Regions from separate parts of the Kitasatospora sp. NPDC024654 genome, predicted to be linked through region 3. Evidence: predicted binding sites of a transcription regulator. Region 3 holds the regulator's gene; each other region holds the start of a gene.
What was found. The regulator HrcA, encoded in region 3, represses chaperone genes, less so after heat shock. The targets are predictions, from matches to a motif close to TTNGCACTCNGNNNNNCNGAGTGCNAA.
Positions count from the first base shown of each region.

Region 1: the regulator HrcA is predicted to act here: its motif matches at 4,158-4,184, upstream of groL (chaperonin GroEL).
Region 2: the regulator HrcA is predicted to act here: its motif matches at 2,451-2,477, upstream of ACZ38L_RS08520 (FmdB family zinc ribbon protein).

Region 1 covers NZ_JBVHLF010000038.1:5,827-13,302, reverse strand. Annotated here, with positions in the region: gene ACZ38L_RS22225 (alpha,alpha-trehalose-phosphate synthase (UDP-forming)) at 1-369, opposite strand, end outside; gene ACZ38L_RS22220 (glucosyl-3-phosphoglycerate synthase) at 424-1,404, opposite strand; SAM riboswitch class I at 1,567-1,697, shown strand; gene thrC (threonine synthase) at 1,715-2,995, shown strand; gene ACZ38L_RS22210 (MoaD/ThiS family protein) at 3,039-3,317, shown strand; gene ACZ38L_RS22205 (cold-shock protein) at 3,822-4,025, shown strand; gene groL (chaperonin GroEL) at 4,341-5,963, shown strand; gene ACZ38L_RS22195 (Uma2 family endonuclease) at 6,160-6,732, shown strand; gene ACZ38L_RS22190 (hypothetical protein) at 6,752-7,108, shown strand; partial or broken gene ACZ38L_RS22185 (HD domain-containing protein) at 7,123-7,476, opposite strand, start outside.
Region 2 covers NZ_JBVHLF010000009.1:137,443-144,918, reverse strand. Annotated here, with positions in the region: gene ACZ38L_RS08530 (potassium/proton antiporter) at 1-744, shown strand, start outside; gene ACZ38L_RS08525 (MFS transporter) at 1,090-2,358, shown strand; gene ACZ38L_RS08520 (FmdB family zinc ribbon protein) at 2,489-2,836, shown strand; gene ACZ38L_RS08515 (hypothetical protein) at 3,128-3,529, shown strand; gene ACZ38L_RS08510 (hypothetical protein) at 3,576-3,794, opposite strand; gene ACZ38L_RS08505 (S53 family peptidase) at 3,927-5,600, opposite strand; gene ACZ38L_RS08500 (AAA family ATPase) at 6,127-7,476, opposite strand, start outside.
Region 3 covers NZ_JBVHLF010000012.1:63,290-70,765, reverse strand. Annotated here, with positions in the region: gene ACZ38L_RS10185 (16S rRNA (uracil(1498)-N(3))-methyltransferase) at 1-32, opposite strand, end outside; gene dnaJ (molecular chaperone DnaJ) at 118-1,260, opposite strand; gene hrcA (heat-inducible transcriptional repressor HrcA) at 1,342-2,505, opposite strand; gene htpX (zinc metalloprotease HtpX) at 2,817-3,746, shown strand; gene pspAB (PspA-associated protein PspAB) at 3,781-4,365, shown strand; gene ACZ38L_RS10160 (DUF3097 domain-containing protein) at 4,418-5,251, shown strand; gene hemW (radical SAM family heme chaperone HemW) at 5,258-6,487, opposite strand; gene ACZ38L_RS10150 (AMP-dependent synthetase/ligase) at 6,546-7,476, opposite strand, start outside.

The sequences.
Region 1 (7,476 bases), on a different contig from region 3:
GTCGAAGGCGGGGGAGACCGGCGTGTCGTACAGCAGGTGGTGGACGAACCACAGGGTGGAGTTGGCCACCCCGTTGTAGGCGCGGTCGAAGGTCCCGGGGTCGATGTCCAGCATCCGGACGGCCTGTCCGCCGACGTCGAAGCCGCCGCGGTCGAGCCGGCCGGACGGGGAACGCCGGGCCGCCTCGCGGTCCGCCTCGCCCAGCGCCGCGCAGACCCAGACAGCGTTCGGATCGTCGATCGCGGACAGTCCGGAGACCAGCCCGCCACCGCCGCGCCGCAGGGTCAGCGACCCGTCCTGTGCCTTGCTGAAGGAGACCGGACCCCGGTTGGAAGCCACCAGGATGCGTGCGGTCGTTTGATCGGCCATATCTCCACCCTTGCCGGGGCCGGCGGGTGGCAAACCCCCGGGGGGTTGTGCCGGTCACGGCTTGCGGTACTCCGGGATGTCGACCATCGGCGGGCGGTCCAGGGCGGGCACGGGGTGGCTGTGGCCGGTGAAACCGCCGTCGGTGCTGTCCCGGGAGAACTGGGTCAGCACCGGGCGGGCCAGGTCGTCGGCGGCCTTCAGCCGGTGGCTCCGGTCGAGCCGCTCCAGCGCGGTGCGGTAGATGGTCGCGGCCATCCGGCCGAGCGCCTGGCCGTCCTGGTGGCGGTGGTGCCGCACGCCCACGTCCACCTGGGCCAGCGCGTCCAGCCCGGCCAGCTCCAGCGCGTCCACCAGCAGGCCCAGCTCGACCCCGTAGCCGGTGGGGAACGGCAGCCGCTCCAGCAGCGAGCGGCGGGCCGCGTACTCGCCGCCGAGCGGCTGGACGAAGCCGGCCAGCTGCGGCCAGTGCAGGTTGAGCAGCGGGCGGGCGACCAGCTCGGTGACCCGCCCACCGCCGGCCGGCACGATCGCCCCTCCCGTCTCGAGCGGGCGGTCGTACATCGCCTTGACCAGCTGGATCCCGGGGTCGGTGAGCAGCGGGCCGACGATCCCGGTGACGAAGGCCGGGTCGAACTCGCGCAGGTCGGCGTCGACGAAGCAGACGATCGCGCCGCTGGTCGCCAGCAGCGAGCGCCAGAGCACCTCGCCCTTGCCGGGCACCGCGGGCAGCCGGGGCAGGATGTCGTCCCGGTGCACCACCCGGGCGCCGGCCTCGGCCGCGAACTGCGCGGTGCGGTCCTCGGAGCCGGAGTCGACCACCACCAGCTCGTCCACCAGCGGCAGCCGTTCCATCAGCTCGCGGCGGATCACCGAGACGATCCCGCCGACCGTGGCCTCCTCGTCCAGGGCCGGCAGCACCACGCTGACCGTGCCGGCCGGCCCGGCCACCCGCTTCGCGTCGAGCAGCGCCCGGACCGGGCGCTGGGCCGCGGTCCAGGAGCGGCGGCGCAGCCAGGACGCCACCTCCGGGAGCAGCGCGGGTATCGGCTCGACGGACAAGGCGGGCTCCTCATGGACTGGCCATCTCGCGGATCGGACGGCAGGGGTCAGGCGCGGGGCCTTCGGTTACAGTCTTCGTACAGCGGCCGGACCTTCGCACGCCGGGGTCGGCCGCCGAGCAGGACCACAACTTCACAGAGCTCATCCAGAGGGACTGAGGGAACGGCCCGTCGACGTCCCGGCAACCTTCTCGTCCGGCCGCGCAGGCCCCGGCGGGACAGGTGCCAATTCCGGCCCGCCGCGCGACCGCGCGGTGGGGAAGATGAGGAGAGAGGCCTCCGCCATCATGGCTCTTGACACCAGGGCACCCGTTTCCACCGTCGACCTCGGCCCCGCGACCGCGCTGTCCTGTCGCGAGTGCGGCACCCGGTTCCCGCTCGGTCCCAGCTTCGCCTGCCTGGAGTGCTTCGGCCCGCTGGAGATCGCCTACGACTACCGCGGTTACGACGCGGACGGGCTGCGCAAGCGGATCGAGGCCGGCCCGGCCTCGATCTGGCGTTACGCCCCGCTGCTGCCGGTGCCGGCCGACGTGGCGGCCAAGCCCAACCTGAACCCCGGTTGGACCCCGCTGGTCAAGGCCGACAACCTGGGCCGCGAACTCGGCTTCAGCGCCCGACTGCACGTCAAGGACGACTCAGGCAACCCGACCCACTCCTTCAAGGACCGGGTGGTGGCCTGCGCCATCGAGGCGGCCCGGGCGTTCGACTTCACCACCCTGTCCTGCTCGTCCACCGGCAACCTGGCCGGCGCGGTGGGCGCCGCGGCGGCCCGGGCCGGTTTCCGGTCCTGCGTGTTCATCCCGCACGACCTGGAGCAGGGCAAGATCGTGATGGCCGGGGTGTACGGCGGCCAGCTGGTCGGCATCGAGGGCAACTACGACGACGTGAACCGGTTCTGCTCGGAGCTGATCGGCGACCCGGCCGGCGAGGGCTGGGGCTTCGTCAACGTCAACCTCCGGCCGTACTACGGCGAGGGCTCGAAGACCCTGGCGTACGAGATCTGCGAGCAGCTCGGCTGGCGGCTGCCCGAGCAGCTGGTGATCCCGATCGCCTCGGGCTCCCAGCTCACCAAGATCGACAAGGGCCTGCAGGAGCTGATCAAGCTCGGCCTGGTCGAGGACCGGCCCTACCGGATCTTCGGCGCCCAGGCGGCCGGCTGCTCGCCGGTCTCGGCCGCGTTCAAGGCCGGGCACGACGTGGTCCGGCCGGTCAGGCCGGACACCATCGCCAAGTCGCTGGCGATCGGCAACCCGGCGGACGGCCCGTACGTGCTGGACATCGCCCGGCGCACCGGCGGCGCGGTGGAGGACGTGACGGACGCCGAGGTGGTGGCGGCGATCCGGCTGCTGGCCCGGACCGAGGGGATCTTCGCGGAGACCGCCGGCGGCGTGACCATCGGCGTGCTGAAGAAGTTGGTCGAGGACGGCGTGCTGGACCCGGCCAGGGAGACCGTCGCGATCAACACCGGAGACGGCCTGAAGACCCTGGACGCGGTCGCGGGTGCCGGCCTGACCGCGACCATCCGACCCTCCCTGGAGTCGTTCCGGGCCGCCGGCCTGGCGTCCTGAGGTCCCGTCGATCCCCCCTTCCGTGAGCGAGGAGAACCCCGTCATGAGCGTCACCGTCCGCATCCCGACCATCCTGCGCACCTACACCGACGGCGCGACCGAGGTGACCGCCGAGGGCACCACCCTGGCCGAGGTGATCTCGGACCTGGAGCGGAACCACGTCGGCATCTCGGCCCGGATCCTGGACGACGCGGGCCGGCTGCGCCGCTTCGTCAACGTCTACGTCAACGACGACGACGTGCGCTTCGCCGGCGGCCTGGCCGCCGAGATCGCGGACGGCGCCGGCGTGTCGATCATCCCGGCGGTGGCCGGCGGCTGCTGAGCCGCACCGGGCCGACCACGCGTGGGCGCAGGGCGCCGCACCACCCTGACGGACCGTCGGGCGGTGCGGCGCCCTGCGCCGTGCGTGGCGTTGTCTGATTCGTCCGCGCCAGGGCATAGGCTTTGTCCGTCCCATGAGACATGCCCCATTGGCGTTTCGTTCGAACATGTCGGCGACGTGTCAGAATTATTTGGGCAATTCGCGGTATTCGTCCGCTATGTCCCGCGCACATTGCGGAGATCTGTCGCTTTCCTCCCGTCCTATCCCTTGGCGCCGCCGACGAATTGGCGTTCAGTGGGCCTGTTGCACAGGGCGGCGATCCGGATACATTCAGCCGCGGTCGGCGCATTCGTCTGTTCCGCCGGCACCGTCAGGTGCCCGGGGGTGGGGCGCTGCGGCGTGCAGGGCTGCGCCCAGGGGGGTTTCCTCGGGCCGGTCCATCAGACCCGGGTCCGCGACCTGCGGACCCGTCGAAGGGCCAGCACAGCAATAGGGGAGTTCGGAATGGCTCAGGGCACCGTCAAGTGGTTCAACGCGGAGAAGGGCTACGGCTTCATCGCGGTCGACGGTGGTGCGGACGTGTTCGTCCACTACAGCGCGATCCAGATGGACGGCTACCGCACCCTCGAGGAGGGCCAGCGGGTCGAGTTCGAGATTTCCCAGGGGCAGAAGGGCCCGCAGGCGGACATGGTCCGCGCGGCGGTCTGACCTTTCCGAACCTCGGAGCCTCGGCTCGGTCACGAGCTGGCGCCCTTGCGGCAGGCCCGTGCCACCTCCCTTCCCGGGGGTGGCGCGGGCCTGCCGCCGTTCGCGCGGCTCGTCGTGGCTTGCGGTCAGGAGCTTGCACTCGCCATGCCGGAGTGCTAATCATTGGCGTTAGCACTCGCAGCATGAGAGTGACAAACGGACCGGGTCGGTGAGGCCCCCGGGAGCGGTAGGGGACAGGACCCCCGCACACCAGGGCCGTCCGTCGCGGGCGCCACTGGTCCGAGCAGTCGACCGTGTCCTGGAGGACCACTTCCGATGGCCAAGATCATCGCGTTTGACGAGGAAGCTCGCCGCGGCCTTGAGCGCGGCATGAACCAGCTTGCCGACGCCGTCAAGGTGACGCTGGGCCCCAAGGGCCGCAACGTCGTCCTTGAGAAGAAGTGGGGTGCCCCCACGATCACCAACGACGGTGTCTCGATCGCCAAGGAGATCGAGCTCGAGGACCCGTACGAGAAGATCGGTGCGGAGCTCGTCAAGGAGGTCGCCAAGAAGACCGACGACGTCGCGGGTGACGGCACCACCACCGCCACCGTGCTGGCCCAGGCGCTCGTTCGCGAGGGTCTGCGCAACGTCGCGGCCGGCGCCAACCCGATGGCCCTGAAGCGCGGCATCGAGAAGGCCGTCGCGGCCGTCTCCGACCAGCTGCTGGCGCAGGCCAAGGACGTGGAGACCAAGGAGCAGATCGCCTCCACCGCCTCCATCTCCGCCGCCGACACCCAGATCGGCGAGCTGATCGCCGAGGCCATGGACAAGGTCGGCAAGGAAGGCGTCATCACCGTCGAGGAGAGCAACACCTTCGGTCTGGAGCTCGAGCTCACCGAGGGCATGCGCTTCGACAAGGGCTACATCTCGGCCTACTTCGCCACCGACCTGGAGCGGATGGAGGCGTCGTTCGACGACCCGTACATCCTGATCGCCAACTCCAAGATCGGCTCGGTCAAGGACCTGCTCCCGCTCCTCGAGAAGGTCATGCAGAGCGGCAAGCCGCTGCTGATCATCGCCGAGGACGTCGAGGGCGAGGCCCTGTCGACCCTGGTCGTCAACAAGATCCGCGGCACCTTCAAGTCCGTCGCCGTCAAGGCTCCGGGCTTCGGCGACCGTCGCAAGGCCATGCTCGGCGACATCGCCATCCTCACCGGCGGCACCGTGATCTCCGAGGAGGTCGGCCTCAAGCTGGAGAACGCCGGCCTGGACCTGCTGGGCACCGCCCGCAAGGTCGTCATCACCAAGGACGAGACCACCATCGTCGACGGTGGCGGCGACAGCGAGCAGGTCGCCGGCCGGGTCAACCAGATCCGCGCCGAGATCGAGACCAGCGACTCGGACTACGACCGCGAGAAGCTCCAGGAGCGCCTCGCCAAGCTGGCCGGCGGCGTGGCCGTCATCAAGGCCGGCGCGGCCACCGAGGTCGAGCTCAAGGAGCGCAAGCACCGCATCGAGGACGCCGTGCGCAACGCCAAGGCGGCCGTCGAGGAGGGCATCGTCGCCGGCGGTGGCGTGGCCCTGCTGCAGGCCGGTGTCGCGTTCGACAAGCTGGAGCTGGACGGCGACGAGGCCACCGGTGCCAACATCGTCAAGGTCGCGCTGGAGGCCCCGATCAAGCAGATCGCGACCAACGCCGGCCTGGAGGGTGGCGTCGTGGTGGAGAAGGTGCGCAACCTCCCCGCCGGTCACGGCCTGAACGCCGCCACCAACGAGTACGTCGACCTGATCGGCGCGGGCATCATCGACCCGGCCAAGGTCACCCGTTCCGCGCTGCAGAACGCCGCCTCCATCGCGGCGCTCTTCCTCACCACCGAGGCCGTCATCGCCGACAAGCCGGAGAAGGCCGCCGCGGGCGCCCCGGGCGGCATGCCGGGCGGTGACATGGACTTCTGATCCTGCCTCAGGATCGGTCGTTCGACCCCGTCCGCGAGGGCGGTCCCCGTTGAAGGGGACCGCCCTCGCGGCGTTCCGGGGCGCCGATCACCCGTTCGTGGGACGCCGGGTGCATGGACGGTTTCGGCGCCCCGAAGGCCCGTACGGTGAGCACGGACAGGGTCGTGAGGATGAGGGGAGGTCGGCGGTGACTGCGATGGCGATCGAGCTGGGTCGGCACTGGGGCTACCTACTGGACACCTGGCGGGAGCTGGACGTCCCGGAGGGCTGGCGCGCGGAGATCGACGAGGGGGAGATCCACGTGGTGCCGCCGCCCGGCGTGGGACACAACGTGATCGCTGCAAGGGTCGATCGGGCGTTGAACGAGTGCCTGCCGCGCAGCGTGGGGGTCCACCGGACCCTGGGCACGGAGATCGTCCGGCTGGAGAGGCTCTACGTGCCGGACTTGGCCGTGCTGGATGAAGCACTGCTGTCGGCGCAGGAGGCCGCGGTCGACGCCGCGATGCTGCTGATGGCGGTGGAGATCACCTCGGAGGGCAACGCCCGGCACGACCGGACGAAGAAGCTCTGGGCCTACGCCCACGCGCCCGTCCCGCTCTACCTGCTGATCGACCGCTTCGACGCGGAGGGGCCGACCGTGACGCTCTTCGCCGAGCCGGAGGGCGGGACGTACCGGCGGAGCACCCGGGTGCCCTTCGGGCAGCCGGTGGTGTTGCCCGAACCGTTCGGGATCGAGCTGAGCACCGAGGCGTTTCCGGCCGCCAAATAGGCTGCGGGAGAATAGGGAGGTGGCTGAGTCTCCTGATCTTGAAGCCGCGCTGCACCAGGCGCGGGCGTTGATTCTCGCTGACCTGTCGGCGCGGGACGTCGCGGACGCGGCGGTGGTGTCGCTGGTGGAGGACGCGGTGACGCACCGGCGGTGGTGGTTGGAGCAGTGGCCGGACGGGGTGGAGTTCGTGCTCGGGCTGGTGGCGCAGGACGTGCAGGACGCGCTGCTGGAGGCCTATGGGCGGTGGCCGCTCTGCGAGCGGTGTGCGGTGGAGGGCGACCCGCACGCGTTGAGCGTGGAGCCGGAGCTGGGGGCGGATCCGCACTGGGTGTGCGGCAAGGAGGGCGTCGTGGTGGCGCCGGTCGGCTCGCTGTGACCGCCGGCCCGCCGTGACTGGCTGAGCAGGTCGAGCTCGGCGGCGAGGTTGGCCCGGGCCTGCCGCTCGTGGCGCTGGTGGGCGGTCGGGGTGCGGTAGAGCGCGGGGAGCGCCAGGAGCTGGGTCAGTACGGCCGCGCGCCCGGTGCGGAACGCCTCGGCCGGGACGAAGGCGTACTCCTCGCGGACGGCGGCCGCGTAGGCCGCGTACCGCTCCGGGGCGCCGCCGAGGACCGCGAGGTCGGCGTCGCAGAGCACCTCGCCGTCCCGGTCGCCGGGCGCCGGGTGGTGATCGACGGTCAGCCGGACCAGCCGGACCACCTGGTCGGTGCGTGCGGCCGGCAGCCCGGCCTGGCCCAGCGCGCGGAC
Region 2 (7,476 bases), on a different contig from region 3:
GTCTGCGCGGTGCTGCTGGGCAACGCCAAGCTGCCGCACGGCCCGGCGGTCCGCGGCTTCGCCGACGGGCTGGCCTGGATCGGGCAGATCGGCATGTTCGTGCTGCTCGGCCTGCTCTGCACGCCGGACACCATGGTCTCGGCGGTGCTGCCGGCCCTGGTGATCGGGCTGGTGCTGGTGCTGCTGGCCCGGCCGCTCTCGGTGGTGCTCACGCTCACCCCGTTCCGGCTGCCCTGGCGCGAGCAGGCACTGCTCAGCTGGGCCGGGCTGCGCGGCGCGGTGCCGATCGTGCTGGCCACCATCCCGCTGGTGGCGGACGTGCCCCTCGCGCAGCAGGAGTTCAACATCGTCTTCATCCTGGTGGTGGTCTTCACCCTGGTGCAGGGGCCGACGCTGCCCTGGCTGGCGAAGCGGCTGCGGATCTCCCGGGGTGCGCTGGGGCAGGACATCGGGATCGAGGCGGCACCGCTGGAGCACCTGCACGGGCACCTGCTCTCGGTCTCGCTCTCCCCGGCCTCCCGGATCCACGGGGTGGAGGTCAGTGAGTTGCGGCTGCCCGCGGGAGCGGCGGTCACCCTGGTGGTCCGGGAGGGCAGCAGCTTCGTACCGGACAAGACGACCGTGCTGCGAGCCAACGACGAGTTGCTGGTGGTGACCACCGACACGGCCAGCGAGGCCACCGAGCGGCGGCTGCGCGCGGTGGACGGCGGCGGCAAGCTCGCGGGGTGGCTGTACGGGCGGTGAGGCCGTCTCCGGGTCGTCGTCCGCCGTCCACCTTGCGTTGACAGGTGGATTGCCCAATAGGCCGTAACATGGAAGAGAGTACTATCAGTACAACAGATGTGTTATTGACAGACACCCGCAACATCTGCCTGATGCAGAGTTGGCGCGACCGCTCGGCGGCCGCGGTCCACGGCACCCTTGGCCCCCGCTTCCAACGACTCGGCCAGCCGGACCCCGGTATCAACCCCGGTCGACGCGCGAGAGGACGACTCTCGGCGCCGTCGGGGCACTTCCCACACCCGGCGCGCTACCAGGCAGCAGGAAGGACCGACCGTGGCGGCCCGCCCAACGGTCGACGACCCCGCTGTGCCCGCTCGCGTCGGGTACACCTCGCTTCTGCGCACTCCGCGTGCGTGGACGTTCCTCCTCCCCGCCTTCGCGGCGCGACTGCCCTACGCCATGCTCAGCCTGGGCATCGTGCTGCTGGTCGAGCAGACCTACGGCTCCTACGGCTCGGCCGGCGCGGTCGCGGCGATCTCCGCCGTGGCGCAGGCCCTGGTCGGCCCGCAGACCGGCCGGCTGGCCGACCGGTTCGGGCAGGCCGCCGTGCTGGTGCCGACCGTGCTGGTGCACGCCGTCTCGGTCGGCGCGCTGATCGCGCTGGCGCTGGGCCACGCGCCGCTCTGGACGCTCTTCGTGGCCGCCGCGCCGGCCGGTGCCACCATCCCGCAGATCGGCGCGATGGTCCGGGCGCGCTGGGTGGCCAAGCTGGCCGACCAGCCGCCGGGCTACCTGAACACGGCCTTCGCGTTCGAGTCGGTGACGGACGAGTTCACCTTCGTGGTAGGTCCGGTCATCGCCAGCGCCATCGCGACCGGAGTCTCTCCCTCCGCCGGACTGGTTGCCGAGGCGGCGCTCACCGTGGTCGGCGGACTGGCGTTCGCCGCGCAGCGCCGGACGGCCCCGGCCCGGCACCCCAAGGTGCCCGGCACCGGCCGCGCCTCGGCACTCGCCTCGCCGGGCGTCCGGCTGCTGGCCGGCACGTTCCTCGGGGTCGGCTCCGTCTTCGGGGGCATGCAGGTATCGGTGACCGCGTTCGCCGGGTCGGTCGGCCAGAGCGATCTCAGCGGCACGGTCTACGGGATCTTCGCCGGCGGCTCGATGCTGGCCGGGGCCTGCTACGGCATGGTCTCCTGGCGCCGGGCGGCCCGGCAGCGGATGCTGATCAGCTACGCGCTGCTGGTGCTCGGCTGCTCGACGCTCTGGGCGATGCCCAACCTGACCGCGCTGGCCGTGGCCGGCCTGGTCTGCGGGTTCGCCATCGCGCCGACCCTGATCACCGGGTACACGCTGGTCGAGTCGCTGGTCGCGGACGGCGCCAAGACCGAGGCCTTCACCTGGCTGACCGGGGCGATCGGGCTGGGGCTGGCGGCCGGCTCGACGGTGGCCGGGATGCTGATCGACGCTCACGGGGCGTGGACCGGGTTCCTGGTTCCGGTCACCGGTGCGGGCGCCGGGCTGGTGGCGCTGGTCACGTTGCGGCGGCTGCTCGTCGCGCCGGGGGCCGCGAGCCGTACCGTTGCCAAGGGCGGGGCCAGCCCGCAGCAGCAGCTCGCGAGGGTCGGGGAGGGCTGAGGGGCTCCGCACGCCTCCGCAGGGCCTTCACCTGGGCGCCCCGACCCGAAGCGCTGGACTGATCCAGCGGAATACCGCATCATGGACCGTCGTTAGCACTCATCAGGCGAGAGTGCCAGGAGGAAGACAAGTGCCCACGTACCAGTACCAGTGCACCGAGTGCGGCAGCGGCCTTGAGGCGGTGCAGAAGTTCACCGACGAGGCCCTGACCGAGTGCCCGCAATGCCAGGGACGCCTGCGCAAGGTCTTCTCCGCGGTCGGCGTGGTCTTCAAGGGCTCGGGCTTCTACCGGACGGACAGCCGGTCCTCCTCCAGCAGCTCGGTGGGCTCCGCGTCGTCCGCGTCGTCCGCGTCGAGCAACGGGTCCTCCGGGGCCTCGTCGAACGGCTCGGGCTCGTCCGCCGCGAGCTCCCCGTCGTCGGCCGGCTCGTCGGCCGCCGCGTCGTCGTCCTCCTCGGGCGGCTCCGCCTCGGCCTGACCGCGGCACCGCATTCGTCATACCGCAGGCCCCTGGTGGGTCGCCCCGGACGGGGTGGCCCACCAGGGGTTCTGTGCTGTTCGGGGGTGGCGTGGGCCAGGCGGGAGGCGCGGAGTTGTCCACACCCCCGGGGTTTTCCACAGGGAAGGGGGAAATCCGCCGGCCGTGGGGCGGGCAGGGCAACCTGATCCGGCAAGCGGTTCTTCGGGCGCGGCTGTTCGGGCGCGGTTCTCCGGGACTCGTTTGCTCTCCCCGTCGTGCTCTCCACCCAGTGAGGCGGTGCCGGATCCCATGTCCAGCGACCTGACCATCCACCCCAGCGGCCGACCGAGCGGTCCGGAAGGCCCCCTCGTCCTCGCCACCCCGCCGCCCGTACCGGCCCCCGTCCCGACCCCGGAGCCCGCCCCCGGCCCGGCTGCCTCCCGGCCGGCCGTGCCGCGCGCGCGGTCGTCCATCCCGCCGCGGCAGGTCGTCCACGACTTCGCACCGATCCGCTGCGGGGCGAGCCGGCGGTACCGCCTGTGGCAGGCGGTCCGGCACCGACCGGGGCTGCTGGCCGGCGGCCTGCTCGCCGCCGCGACGGCACTGGCCGTCGGCCCGGCACCGCCGGGAACGCCGCCACCCACCGCGCCGGCGAGCGCCCGGGCGGACGCGGCTGCGACCGGCTCACCGCGCTGCGCCGCCGGTCCCTGAGCTGGTCGGGCTGGTCGGCCGCTGTTCCGCTCGGCCGCCGTGCCGCTCAGCCGCCGTGGTGGGGCGGGCGCTGGCTCAGGTACCAGTCGAGGTCCCGTCCGCCGCTGCCGGAGTCGCCCCAACCGGCATCGGTGTCGTCCCGCGACGGGCGGCTCAGCGGGTCGCTGAAGACGAGCTTGGTGGTCTTCGGCGCGGTGGTCGCCCGCTGCTCCGCCTCCGGCGTCCGCCCGCCCGTCGGTTCCCGCTTCTCGTCCTGCCCAGCCATCGTCCCGCCTCCGGTCACTCGGGCCTCGCCCGTCCCCGTCCAGCCTAGGACGACCTCGGGGGCCGGACGACCGTCCAACCCCCGAGGTCGTGCTGCCGCGCTGCTGGCCGACTGGCCGACTGGCCGACTGGCTCAGCCGAGCTTGGCCTTGAGGAAGTTGGCCCCGTTGTAGGTGCCCCAACCGGTGACCTTGTCGTAGCCGGTGCCCGCGCTGTACGCCCCGTTGCTGCCGGACTTCACGTCGTGGAAGGCCGACGAGTAGGAGCTGGAGGAGGCCAGGTTGTAGATGGTGCTGTTCGCGAACCCGAAGGAGGGCTTGCCCTTGGCCTTGGCCTCGCTGTTGTAGACGGCCACGAAGGCCGCCCAGTTCGGCGCCGCCGCGCTGGTCCCGCCGAACTCGGCCCAGCTCCCCTGGCTGTAGACCGCCCAGCCGGTGGACGGGTCGGCGGCGGCGGCCACGTCCGGCACGTCGCGGAACTTGCCGGTGTTGACCTTGCTCTGGAAGCTCGGCGTGCTGAAGTACGAGGAGATCCCGCCGCCGCTGCCGCTCCAGGCGGTCTCCTTGCTCCACGCACCCGAGGAGGAGGTGGTCAGCGTGGTGCCGCCGACGCCCGTGGTGTACGGGTCGGAGGCCGGGAAGTCCACCGAGGTGCCGCCGTTGCCGGCGTCGTCCGAACCGTTGTCCCCGGAGGCCGCGAAGACCGACTGCCCCTGGGCGGCCGCCTCCTTGAGGTCCGCGTCCACCGCGACCCGGTTCGAGGCGGTCTCGTCGGCCTCGTCGGTTCCCCAACTGGTCGAGATCACCGGAACGTTGTCACTGACCAGCTTGGAGTAGACCGCCGTCTCCCCGGCATCGCTGTTCGGGGCCTCGTAGACCTTGACCGCCGCGCCGGGTGCCAGGGCCTGCACGACCTCGATGTCCAGCTCGACCTCGTCCTCGCCCGACAGGTCGGTGGTGCCACCGCCCGCGTTCACCACGGCCGGGGTCGACGGCTTGAGCCCGAACTGCTTGTCGTAGGTGCTGATGTTGGACTGGTCGAACGCCGAGAACTCCAGCAGTCCGATGGTCGAGCCCTTGCCGTTGTAGCCCGCGTTGATGGTGGAGGTGAGGTTGTACGCCGCCCGCGCGGTGGTCGGCGTCAGACCGGCGACCGGCGCCGCCTTGGAGGTCGCCGAGGAGGTGGACGGGGAGGCCGGCTGGGAGGCGGCAGCCTTCTGGCTGAAGTGGGTGAACTTGGCGTAGTCGTTCAGGCCGGCCACGTCGGTCACCACGGAGGCGATGTCCGCGGGCAGCTCGGGCGCGGCGGTGTTGGCGTAGTAGCTGCGGCCGTCCTTGTTGTCGCGGAAGGTGGCGAGGCTGGTGCCGAACGCCTTCTGCACCTGGGCCGCGGTGCCACTGGCCTCGATGGTGAGCCGGTTGGCGGTCACCCCGCCGACCTGCAGCCCCTGCGCGGCGAGGTAGCCGGAGACCTTGGCCACCGTCTCGGGGGTCGCCCCGAAGCGGTCGGCGAACTGGTCGACCGTCAGGTAGTGCTGGTACTGGGCGGAGTTCGGGTCGGAGACCTGGGAGAGGAAGGTGTCGAGACCGGCCACGTCCCGCTGGGCGAGGCTGACTGCCACGGATATCCGCTGTCCGCTCGCGACCTCACCGGTCCGGACCGAGTGGTTCACCGCCGTCACGACGTCGCTCTGCAGCGCGGCCGGCTGAGCGGCGGGCTGCGCGGCGAAGGCGGGCGAGGCGGCCAGCGCGATGATCGGCAGGGGCGCGGCAAGCAGCCCGATGACGGGCCTGATGCGGGACTTCACTGATGTCCTCCTGGGACGGCGCGATCGGCTGCGGGTGCCGGCTGGCTCGCTTCGCTCCAACTCGGCTCCCCGGACCGGGAGTGGATGACTCAACGCTAGATTTGGCCAGCCACCGTCAAAAGAGGGGTATCCCCTGCTGTTTGTGTGTCGCGGTCATGTCCGCCGATGCCCGCGAGGTGTGCGAGAGCTGGTTGACGCTGCGCGGTGGGCGGTGGGCGGTGAACAGGGAGCGGGCTCTGACGGGGATGTGCCCGAATGAGCGGGAGGCACAGCGCGTGCGGGGTGGGGTGAGGTGGAGCACCTGCGAGGGCCCGGGCACGGTCGGTCGCTCAGTGATCCGCTTGGCGGCAGCAGTGGTTGGCGCCAGAGGCGACCCGGGCGCGGGAACTCGGTGGTCTGGCCTACGGCGGATCAGGTTGATGCCAAGGACGGCTCGGGCGCGGGCACTCGGCGGGTCCGCCCCGCGGCAGGGCATGGCTGCAAGCCGAGGCGGCGCTGGCTCCCTCAACGATCTGGCCGGCGTTGGTCAGGGGTTGGCCGCCAGGGCTCGGGCCAGGGCTGTGCGGGAGCGGACGCCGAGCTTGCGGTAGACCCGGGAGAGGGTCCCCTCCACCGTCTTGACACTGACGAAGAGGGCTGCGGCCACCTCTCGGTTGGTCGCGCCGTCGGCGGCCAGGCCGGCGACCCGGTGCTCGCTCGCCGTCAGGCCGGCCCCGTCCGGACCGGACCAGCCGTTGGACTGCTCCAACCGTTCCAACTCCCGTTCCACCCGGGCCAGCAGCGGGAGTGCCTGCCGCTCGGCGCAGATGTCGCGCGCTTGGAGCAGCGCCTCGCGGGCGGCGGAGCGGTGGCGCGAGCGACGTTCGACCGTGCTGAGTGCGACCAGGGTTCCGGCGGCCTCCAATGGCAGTCCCGCGCTCAGCAGCCGGTCGGCGGCCCCGCGCAGCCGGGCGGCACCCTCGCGGACCTGACCGAGGCCCGCCCGGACCAGGGCCTCCGCACGGTCCAGGGCGGCCCGGGTGCCCGCCCCGACTAGCTCGGCGACGAGTTCGCCGGGGAGCTCGCCGGGGCGGGGGTCGGCCGGGTGCGCGAGAGTGGGTGCGGTGGCGGTGGCGGTGGCGGTGGGGAGGGTGCGGCGGCGCGGTTGCTGTGGCTCGCGGGCGGGTGGGGCGGCAGGGGCGCGGAGGTCGGGTGGCCCCAGGAAGTCGGGTGGGTCGACTTCGACGGGCTCGGGGCAGGACAGTTCCAGCCGGCGGGCCTCGGCGATCACCTGCGCGGCTTCTCCGTACTCCCCCAGGGCGACCAGGCCCTCGGCGAGCGTGCCGAGGCGCCGTAGGGCGGCCGCGTCCGCCAGGCCCGACTCCGTGCTGAGGCGACGGGCCTCCTGGAGTGCCTCGACACCTGCCGCCACCGCCGTGGAGTTGGCACGCAGCAACTGGGCCTCGCCCAGGACCCCGAGGGCCGCGAGCTGGTGCCGGCGGTCGCCACGCGCGGTCGCCGCCGAGGCGGCCCGGGCGGCGGCGTCGCAGGCCCGGGACGCCTGGCCGCCGGCCAGCTCGGCGACGGCGATCGCGTGCAGGGCGAGGGCGGTCAGCGGGCCCGGGGTGGGCTGGTCGACGAGCCGGCCGGCGGGGTGCGTGGTCGAGGCGGCGGGCGGCGAGCTCAGCTGTTCACCGGAGCTCGCGAGCAGTTCGGCGAGCCGGGTCGCCGAGGCGAGGGCGGACGCGGCCGCCCCGTCCGCGGCCTGGGCCCGCACCAGCAGGGCCAGTGCCCGGACGGTCTCGGTCAGTCCGCCCTCCCGGTCCGCCCGGGCGAGCAGGGCGACCGCGCCGGCCACGGCGACCGACGGCTGGTCCGCCGCCAGCTGGAACGCGAG
Region 3 (7,476 bases):
GCGGTGTCGACGACGAAGACGGGCGCGGTCATGGGCGTTCCTGGAAGTGGGTTCTCTGGGGGAGAAGCCGGGGCAGCCGGCCGACGACGGGTCGGCCGGCCATCCCGGTCAAGCGGTTCAGCGGCCGTTGAACGCGTCCTTCAGGCGCGAGAAAAGCCCCTGCTGGCCGGGCGCGAAGTGGCCGGAGGGCCGCTCCTCGCCGCGCATCACCGCGAGCCGGCGCAGCAGCTCCTCCTGCTCGACGTCGAGCTTGGTGGGCGTCTGCACCTCGACATGCACTATCAGGTCGCCCCGGCCGCCGCCGCGCAGGTGGGTGACGCCCCGCCCGTGCAGCGGGATCGACTGGCCGGACTGGGTGCCGGGCCGGATGTCGACCTCCTCCAGGCCGTCCAGGGTCTGCAGCGGCACCTGGGTGCCGAGTGCCGCGGCGGTCATCGGGATGGTCACCGTGCAGTGCAGGTCGTCGCCGCGGCGCTGGAAGACCGCGTGGTTGGTCTCGGCGATCTCGACGTAGAGGTCGCCGGCCGGGCCGCCGCCGGGGCCGACCTCGCCCTCGCCGGCCAGCTGGATCCGGGTGCCGTTGTCCACACCGGCCGGGATCTTGACGGTGAGCGTGCGGCGGGCGCGCACCCGGCCGTCGCCGGCGCACTCGGGGCACGGGGTCGGCACGACCGTGCCGAAGCCCTGGCACTGCGGGCAGGGGCGGGAGGTCATGACCTGGCCCAGGAAGGACCGGGTGACCTGGGAGACCTCGCCCTTGCCGCGGCACATGTCACAGGTCTGCGCGGAGGTGCCGGGGGCCGCGCCCTCGCCGCTGCAGGTGGTGCAGGTGACCGCGGTGTCGACCTGGAGTTCCTTGGTGGTGCCGAAGGCGGCCTCCTCCAGGGTGATCTCCAGCCGGATCATGGCGTCCTGGCCGCGCCGGGTGCGCGAGCGCGGGCCGCGCTGGCCCGAGGCGGCGCCGAAGAAGGCGTCCATGATGTCGGAGAAGCCGAAGCCGGCCGCGCCGGCGCCGAAGCCGCCCGCGCCGCCCCCGCCGTTCGGCGAGAGCGGGTCGCCGCCGAGGTCGTAGACCTGCCGCTTGGCGGGGTCGGAGAGCACCTCGTAGGCGGCGTTGATCTCCTTGAACCGCTCCTGCGTCTTCGGGTCCGGGTTGACGTCCGGGTGCAGTTCGCGTGCGAGGCGCCGGAACGCCTTCTTGATCTCGTCCTGCCCCGCATCCCGTCGGACGCCGAGTACCGCGTAGTAGTCCGTGGCCACCAAATGCTCCGCTTGTTCCGCCTGTAGAAGTGCTTGCGACTGGTCTCGGCCACCTGCCGGATCCGGCAGGTGGGTGCTTCTCTACGACTCGGCCAGGATCTGGCCCACGTACCGTGCCACCGCTCGCACCGCCCCCATTGTGCCCGGATAGTCCATCCGGGTCGGGCCGATCACACCCAGTTTCGCCACGCTCTCGTCGCCCGAACCGTAACCGACCGAGACGATGGAGGTGGAATTCAGGCCCTCGTAGTCGTTCTCCCGGCCGATCCGGACGGTCATCCCGGCGTCCGCCGTCTCACCCAGCAGACGGAGCAGGACGACCTGCTCCTCCAGGGCCTCCAGCACCGGCTGGATGGTCAGCGGGAAGTCGTGGCCGAACCTGGTCAGGTTGGCGGTGCCGGCCAGCATGATCCGCTCCTCATTCTGCTCCACCAGGGATTCGAAGAGGGTCGAGAGCACGGTGGTGACGGTCGGCCGGTCGGCCGGTTCGAAGGAGGCCGGGAGGTCCTCGACCAGCGCCGGCACGTCCGGGAAGCGGCAGCCGGCGGCTCGGGCGTTCAGCCGGGCCCGCAGGTCGGCCAGGGTGGTCTCACGGACCGGGCCCGGGCAGTCGACCACCCGCTGCTCGACCCGGCCGGTGTCGGTGATCAGCACCAGCATCACCTTGGTCGGGGCGATCAGCACCAGCTCGACGTGCCGGACCGTGGACCGGCTCAGCGACGGGTACTGCACCACCGCGACCTGACGGGTCAGCTGGGCGAGCAGCCGGACGGTGCGGGCCACCACGTCGTCGAGGTCCACCGCGCCGTCCAGGAAGTGCCGGATCGCCCGGCGCTCGGGCGCGCTCATCGGCTTGACCTCGGCCAGCCGGTCGACGAAGAGCCGGTAGCCCTTGTCGGTCGGGATCCGGCCCGCGCTGGTGTGCGGCTGCTGGATGTAGCCGTCCTCCTCCAGCGTGGCCATGTCGTTGCGGACCGTGGCCGGGGAGACGCCCAGGTTGTGCCGCTCGACCAGGGCCTTGGAGCCGACCGGCTCCTCGGTGCCCACGTAGTCCTGCACAATGGCCCGCAGCACGGCGAGCTTGCGCTCGTCCAGCGGACGGATGTCGCCGTGCGACTCGACCAGCCCACGCGGGGTGATCGGGGGCCTGGCGCCGGACGGACGTGCGGCCCTCGCGGCCGACGGGCCGTCGGACGCCGACTCGCGCCCGGTCGGTCGGGAGCCGGACTCGGGTTCGTCGAACATGGCACGCACCTCCCTCTTCGCGCGTTGTCCTGGTGCCAGGCCTTGCGGTGTCGGTTGATCGCTCTGGCACTCTGCTCAGCAGAGTGCCAGAACGGTACCTGCCAGTGTAAGGCCCGGGTCCGACAGCAGGAACGCCCTGGCCCGGGATGCCACGCGGATCACGTCGCGTCCGGCCGGTGCGCCCGCCCCGTGGCGGGGCCCGGACCGGGCGCGACGCGCGAGCGCGGAAGCCCCGGCAGGGGTGGTGCCTGCGACCGGACGAAGTGGCAGCATCGATAGCGTTTCTAGACGGAAAGATCTGAGGAGCAACCATGTCGGCGTCTGGCCCCCACACCCGCTTCGCGCCCGACCGTGGTCTGACCGGGCGGATGGTCACCACCATGTTCCTGATCGGGCTGCTGTACGTCGGTTTCACCGGGGTGCTGATCGTGCTGCTGCGGGGGGCCTGGCCACTCGTGGTGCTGCTCGCCGGCGGACTGTTCGTGGCGCAGTTCTGGTTCAGTGACAAGATCACCGAGCGGGCCATGGGCGCCCACGAGGTCACCCCCGAGCAGTACCCACAGCTGCACGGCACCATTGACCGGCTCTGCGCACTGGCCGACATGCCCAAGCCCCGGGTCGCGGTCGCCAACAACGACATGCCCAACGCCTTCGCCACCGGCCGCAACCCGCAGAACTCGGTGGTCTGCGTCACCACCGGCCTGCTGCGCCGGCTGGAGCCGGAGGAGCTGGAGGGCGTGCTCGCCCACGAGTTGTCGCACGTCGCCCACCGGGACGTCGCGGTGATGACGGTGGCCGGCTTCCTCGGCGTGCTGGCCGGCGCGATCACCCGGATCGCGCTCTACAGCGGGATGATGAGCGGCGGCAACAACCGGAACAACAACAACGACAACTCCGCCGCGATCGCGATGATCCTCATCCCGCTGGTGTCGATGGTGGTCTACGCGATCAGCTTCCTGCTCACCCGGCTGCTCTCCCGCTACCGCGAGCTGGCCGCCGACCGGGCCGCCGCCCAGCTCACCGGCCGGCCCAGCGCGCTGGCCTCGGCGCTCACCAAGGTGACCGGCCAGATCGCCGCGATTCCGACCCAGGACCTGCGCAAGGCGCAGCCGTACAACGCCTTCTACTTCGCCCCCGCGCTGAGCGCCCGGGAGGCGGCCAGCCAGCTGATGTCCACTCACCCGAGCCTGGAGCAGCGTCTGGAGCAGCTGGCCAAGATCTCGGCCGAGCTGGGACGCTGAGCCCCCCTGAGAACGACCTGAGGAAGGAACGACCGTGGGTTTCCTGGATGCGCTGCTCGGCCGGAGCAAGCCGGTCCGACCGGACCTCGACCAGCTCTTCGGCGTGCCGTCCGCGGCCCTGACCCTGGAGGCCGCCGTCGGCTTCAAACCGACCGGGCGCGGGTCGGTCTGCTTCGCCGCCGTCGAGGGCGGGGCGTTCGGCGAGGTCGAGCGGCAGGTGCGGGCGCTGCTGGACGCCGACACCGGCTCGGGCGGGGTGCCGGTCGAGGCCAGCCAGGACGACTACGGGTACTCCTGGCTGCTCGCCCGGCACGCCCCGGAGGAGCTGCCGGAGCTGGTCAACGACCTGCACGCGGTCAACAGCGAGCTGGAGGCGAACGGCTTCGGGCCGCAGCTGCTCTGCTCGCTGGTGGGCTTCCGCAACGAGGCCGGGCAGTCGCTGGCGCTGGTGTACCTGTACAAGCGCGGCACGTTCTACCCCTTCGCCCCGATGCCGGGTGGCGGGGAGCGCCGCAACAGCCCGCTGGAGCTGCAGGTGAAGGCGATGCTGGGGAACGACCTGCGGGTGGAGTCCGACCTCAGCCGCTGGTTCCCGGTCTGGGGCGCGCCGGGTCTGTGAGCCGGCGCCGGGCGGGCCGGAGTGAGCGTCAGGCTGCCTATAGTCGCTGGTTATGCGGAGCACTCAGTACGGACCCGACCTCACCCCGCCCTGGAAGCGACAGCGGCCCGCGCCGGAGGTGGCCGCCGAGCGCGACCTCGTGGTGGAGGAGGCGGCCACCGGCTTCTGCGGCGCGGTGGTGCGCTGCGAGAAGACCGCCGAGGGGGTGACCGTCACCCTGGAGGACCGGTTCGGCAAGCACCGGGTCTTCCCGCTGGTCCCGCGCGGCTTCCTGCTGGACGGCCAGCCGGTGACCCTGGTGCGGCCCGGCCGGGCGGCGCCGGGCCCGCACCGCCCGGCCCGGACCGCCTCCGGCTCGCTGGCGGTGCCGGGCGCCCGGGCCCGGGTGGCCCGCGAGTCGCGGATCTACGTCGAGGGACGGCACGACGCCGAGCTGGTCGAGCGGGTCTGGGGCGACGACCTGCGGATCGAGGGCGTCGTGGTGGAGTATCTGGAGGGGATCGACGACCTGCCGGCCATCGTCACCGACTTCGCCCCGGGCGGCGGGCGGCGGCTCGGCGTGCTGGTCGACCACCTGCTGCCCGGCACCAAGGAGCAGCGGATCGCCGCGGCGGTGACCGGTGAGGCCGTGCTCGTGGTCGGCCACCCGTTCGTCGACGTGTGGGAGGCGGTCAAACCGGCCAGCGTGGGCATCGCCAGCTGGCCGCGGGTACCGCACGGCGAGTCGTGGAAAGAGGGGATCTGCCGGCGGCTGGGCTGGCCGGTGGACACCCCGGGCGCCTGGAAGCGGATCCTCTCCTCGGTGAACTCCTTCCGCGACCTCGAGCCCGAGCTGCTGGGCAAGGTGGAGGAGTTGATCGACTTCGTCACCCAGCCGGGCAGCTGAGCGCGGTCAGTCGACCAGGTCGCGAACGACGGCGTCGGCGAGCAGCCGGCCGCGCAGGGTCAGCGCGGCCCGGCCGGCCGCGAAGGCCTCGGCGGCCAGCAGACCGTCCGCCAGGGCCTGCTCGGCGGCCCTGCGGCCGGCCGGGGCGAGCAGGTCGAGCGGGCAGCCCTCGACCAGCCGCAGCTCCAGCAGGATCCGTTCCACCCGGCGGTCCTCGGCGGCCAGCACCTCGCGACCCAGCCCCGGCGTGCGGCCCTCGGCGAGCGCCTGCGCGTAGGCCGCGGGGTGCTTGGCATTCCACCATCGCACGCCCCCGACGTGACTATGTGCGCCCGGCCCGGCGCCCCACCAGTCGGCGCCGGTCCAGTAGAGCTCGTTGTGCCGGCAGCGGCCCGCCGGCGTGGTGGCCCAGTTGGAGACCTCGTACCAGGCGTAGCCGGCCGCCGCGAGCGCCTGCTCGGCGATCAGGTAGCGGTCGGCGTGCACGTCGTCGTCGACCATCGGCAGCTCGCCGCGCTTGATCCGGGCGGCCAGCCTGGTGCCGTCCTCGACGATCAGCGAGTAGGCGGAGACGTGGTCCGGGCCGGCGCCGATCGCGGCGTCCAGCGAGGCCCGCCAGTCGTCGTCGGACTCCCCCGGCGTGCCGTAGATCAGGTCCAGGTTGACGTGCTCGAAGCCGGCGGCGCGGGCCTCGGCGACGCAGGCCTCCGGCCGGCCGGGGGTGTGGTGCCGGTCCAGCAGCGCGAGCACGTGCGGGCGGGCGCTCTGCATGCCGAACGAGATCCGGTTGAAGCCGCCCTCGCGCAGCTCGGCCAGGTACGCCGGGTCGACCGACTCCGGGTTGGCCTCGGTGGTCACCTCGGCGTCCGGCGCCAGGCCGAACTCGTCGCGGATCGCCGTCAGCGCGGAGACCAGGTCACGGGCCGGCAGCAGGGTGGGCGTGCCGCCGCCGAGGAAGACCGTGCGGACCGGGAGCTCGGCCTCGCCCAGCACCCGGCGGGCCAGCCGGATCTCGGCGACCAGGTTCTGCGCGTAGGTCTCCTGCGAGGCCACCGCGCCCGAGGAGCGCAGCTCGGTGGCGGTGTAGGTGTTGAAGTCGCAGTACCCGCAGCGGGTCGCGCAGTACGGCACGTGGAGGTAGAAACCGAACGGGCGCTCGCCGATTCCGGCCAGGGCGTGGGCGGGCAGCGAGCCGTCGGACGGCACGGGTTCGCCGTCGGGGAGTGCGGAGGGCATGCCCCCATTGTCCGGTACGACCGGGCGGACTCGGCCGGCCGTACCGAACGGGCGGGACTCAGGCCTCGTTGGCGCCCGCGTACATCTCGGTGACCGCGTCGGCGTAGGTGCGCTCCACCACCGGCCGCTTGATCTTGAGGCTCGGGGTCAGCTCGCCGTGCTCGACGTCCAGGTCGCGCGGGAGCAGGGTGAACTTCTTGATCGTCTGCCAGCGCTGCAGCTCACCGTTGAGCCGCTGCACGTAGCCCTCGATCAGGGTGCGCACCTCGGGCGCCGCGCAGACCTCCGCGTACGTCCTGCCCGGCAACCCCTTCTCCGCCGCCCAGGGCATGATCGCCGTCTCGTCCAGCGAGATCAGCGCGGTGCAGTAGTTGCGGCCGTTGCCGATCACCAGGATGTTGCTGACGAACGGGCAGAGCGCCTTGAACTTGCCCTCGACCTCGCTGGGCGCCACGTACTTGCCGCCGGAGGTCTTGAACATGTCCTTCTTGCGGTCGGTGATCCGCAGGTAGCCGCCCTCGGTGAGCTCGCCGACGTCGCCGGTGTGGAACCAACCGTCCGGCTCCAGCACCTCGGCGGTCTGCTCCGGCAGCTCGTGGTAGCCGCGCATCACGCCCGGTCCGCGCAGCAGGATCTCGCCGTCCTCGGCGATCCGCACCTCGGTGCCCGGCAGCGGCACGCCGACCGTGCCGATCCGGACGTCCTCGGCCGGGTTGACCGCGGAACCGGCGCTGGTCTCGGTGAGCCCGTAGCCCTCCAGGATCGGCACCCCGGCCCCGAGGAAGAAGTAGCCGATCTCCGGCGCCAGCGCCGCGCTGCCGGAGACCGAGCCGCGCAGCCGGCCGCCGAACGCGGCCCGGATCTTGGCATAGACCAGCTTGTCGGCGATGGTGTGCTGGAGCCCGAGCCCGAACGGCACGCTGTCCCGGCCGGTGGCGATCCGGTTCTCCTGGCTGACCCGGGCGTGCTGCCGGGCCACCTTCGCCGCC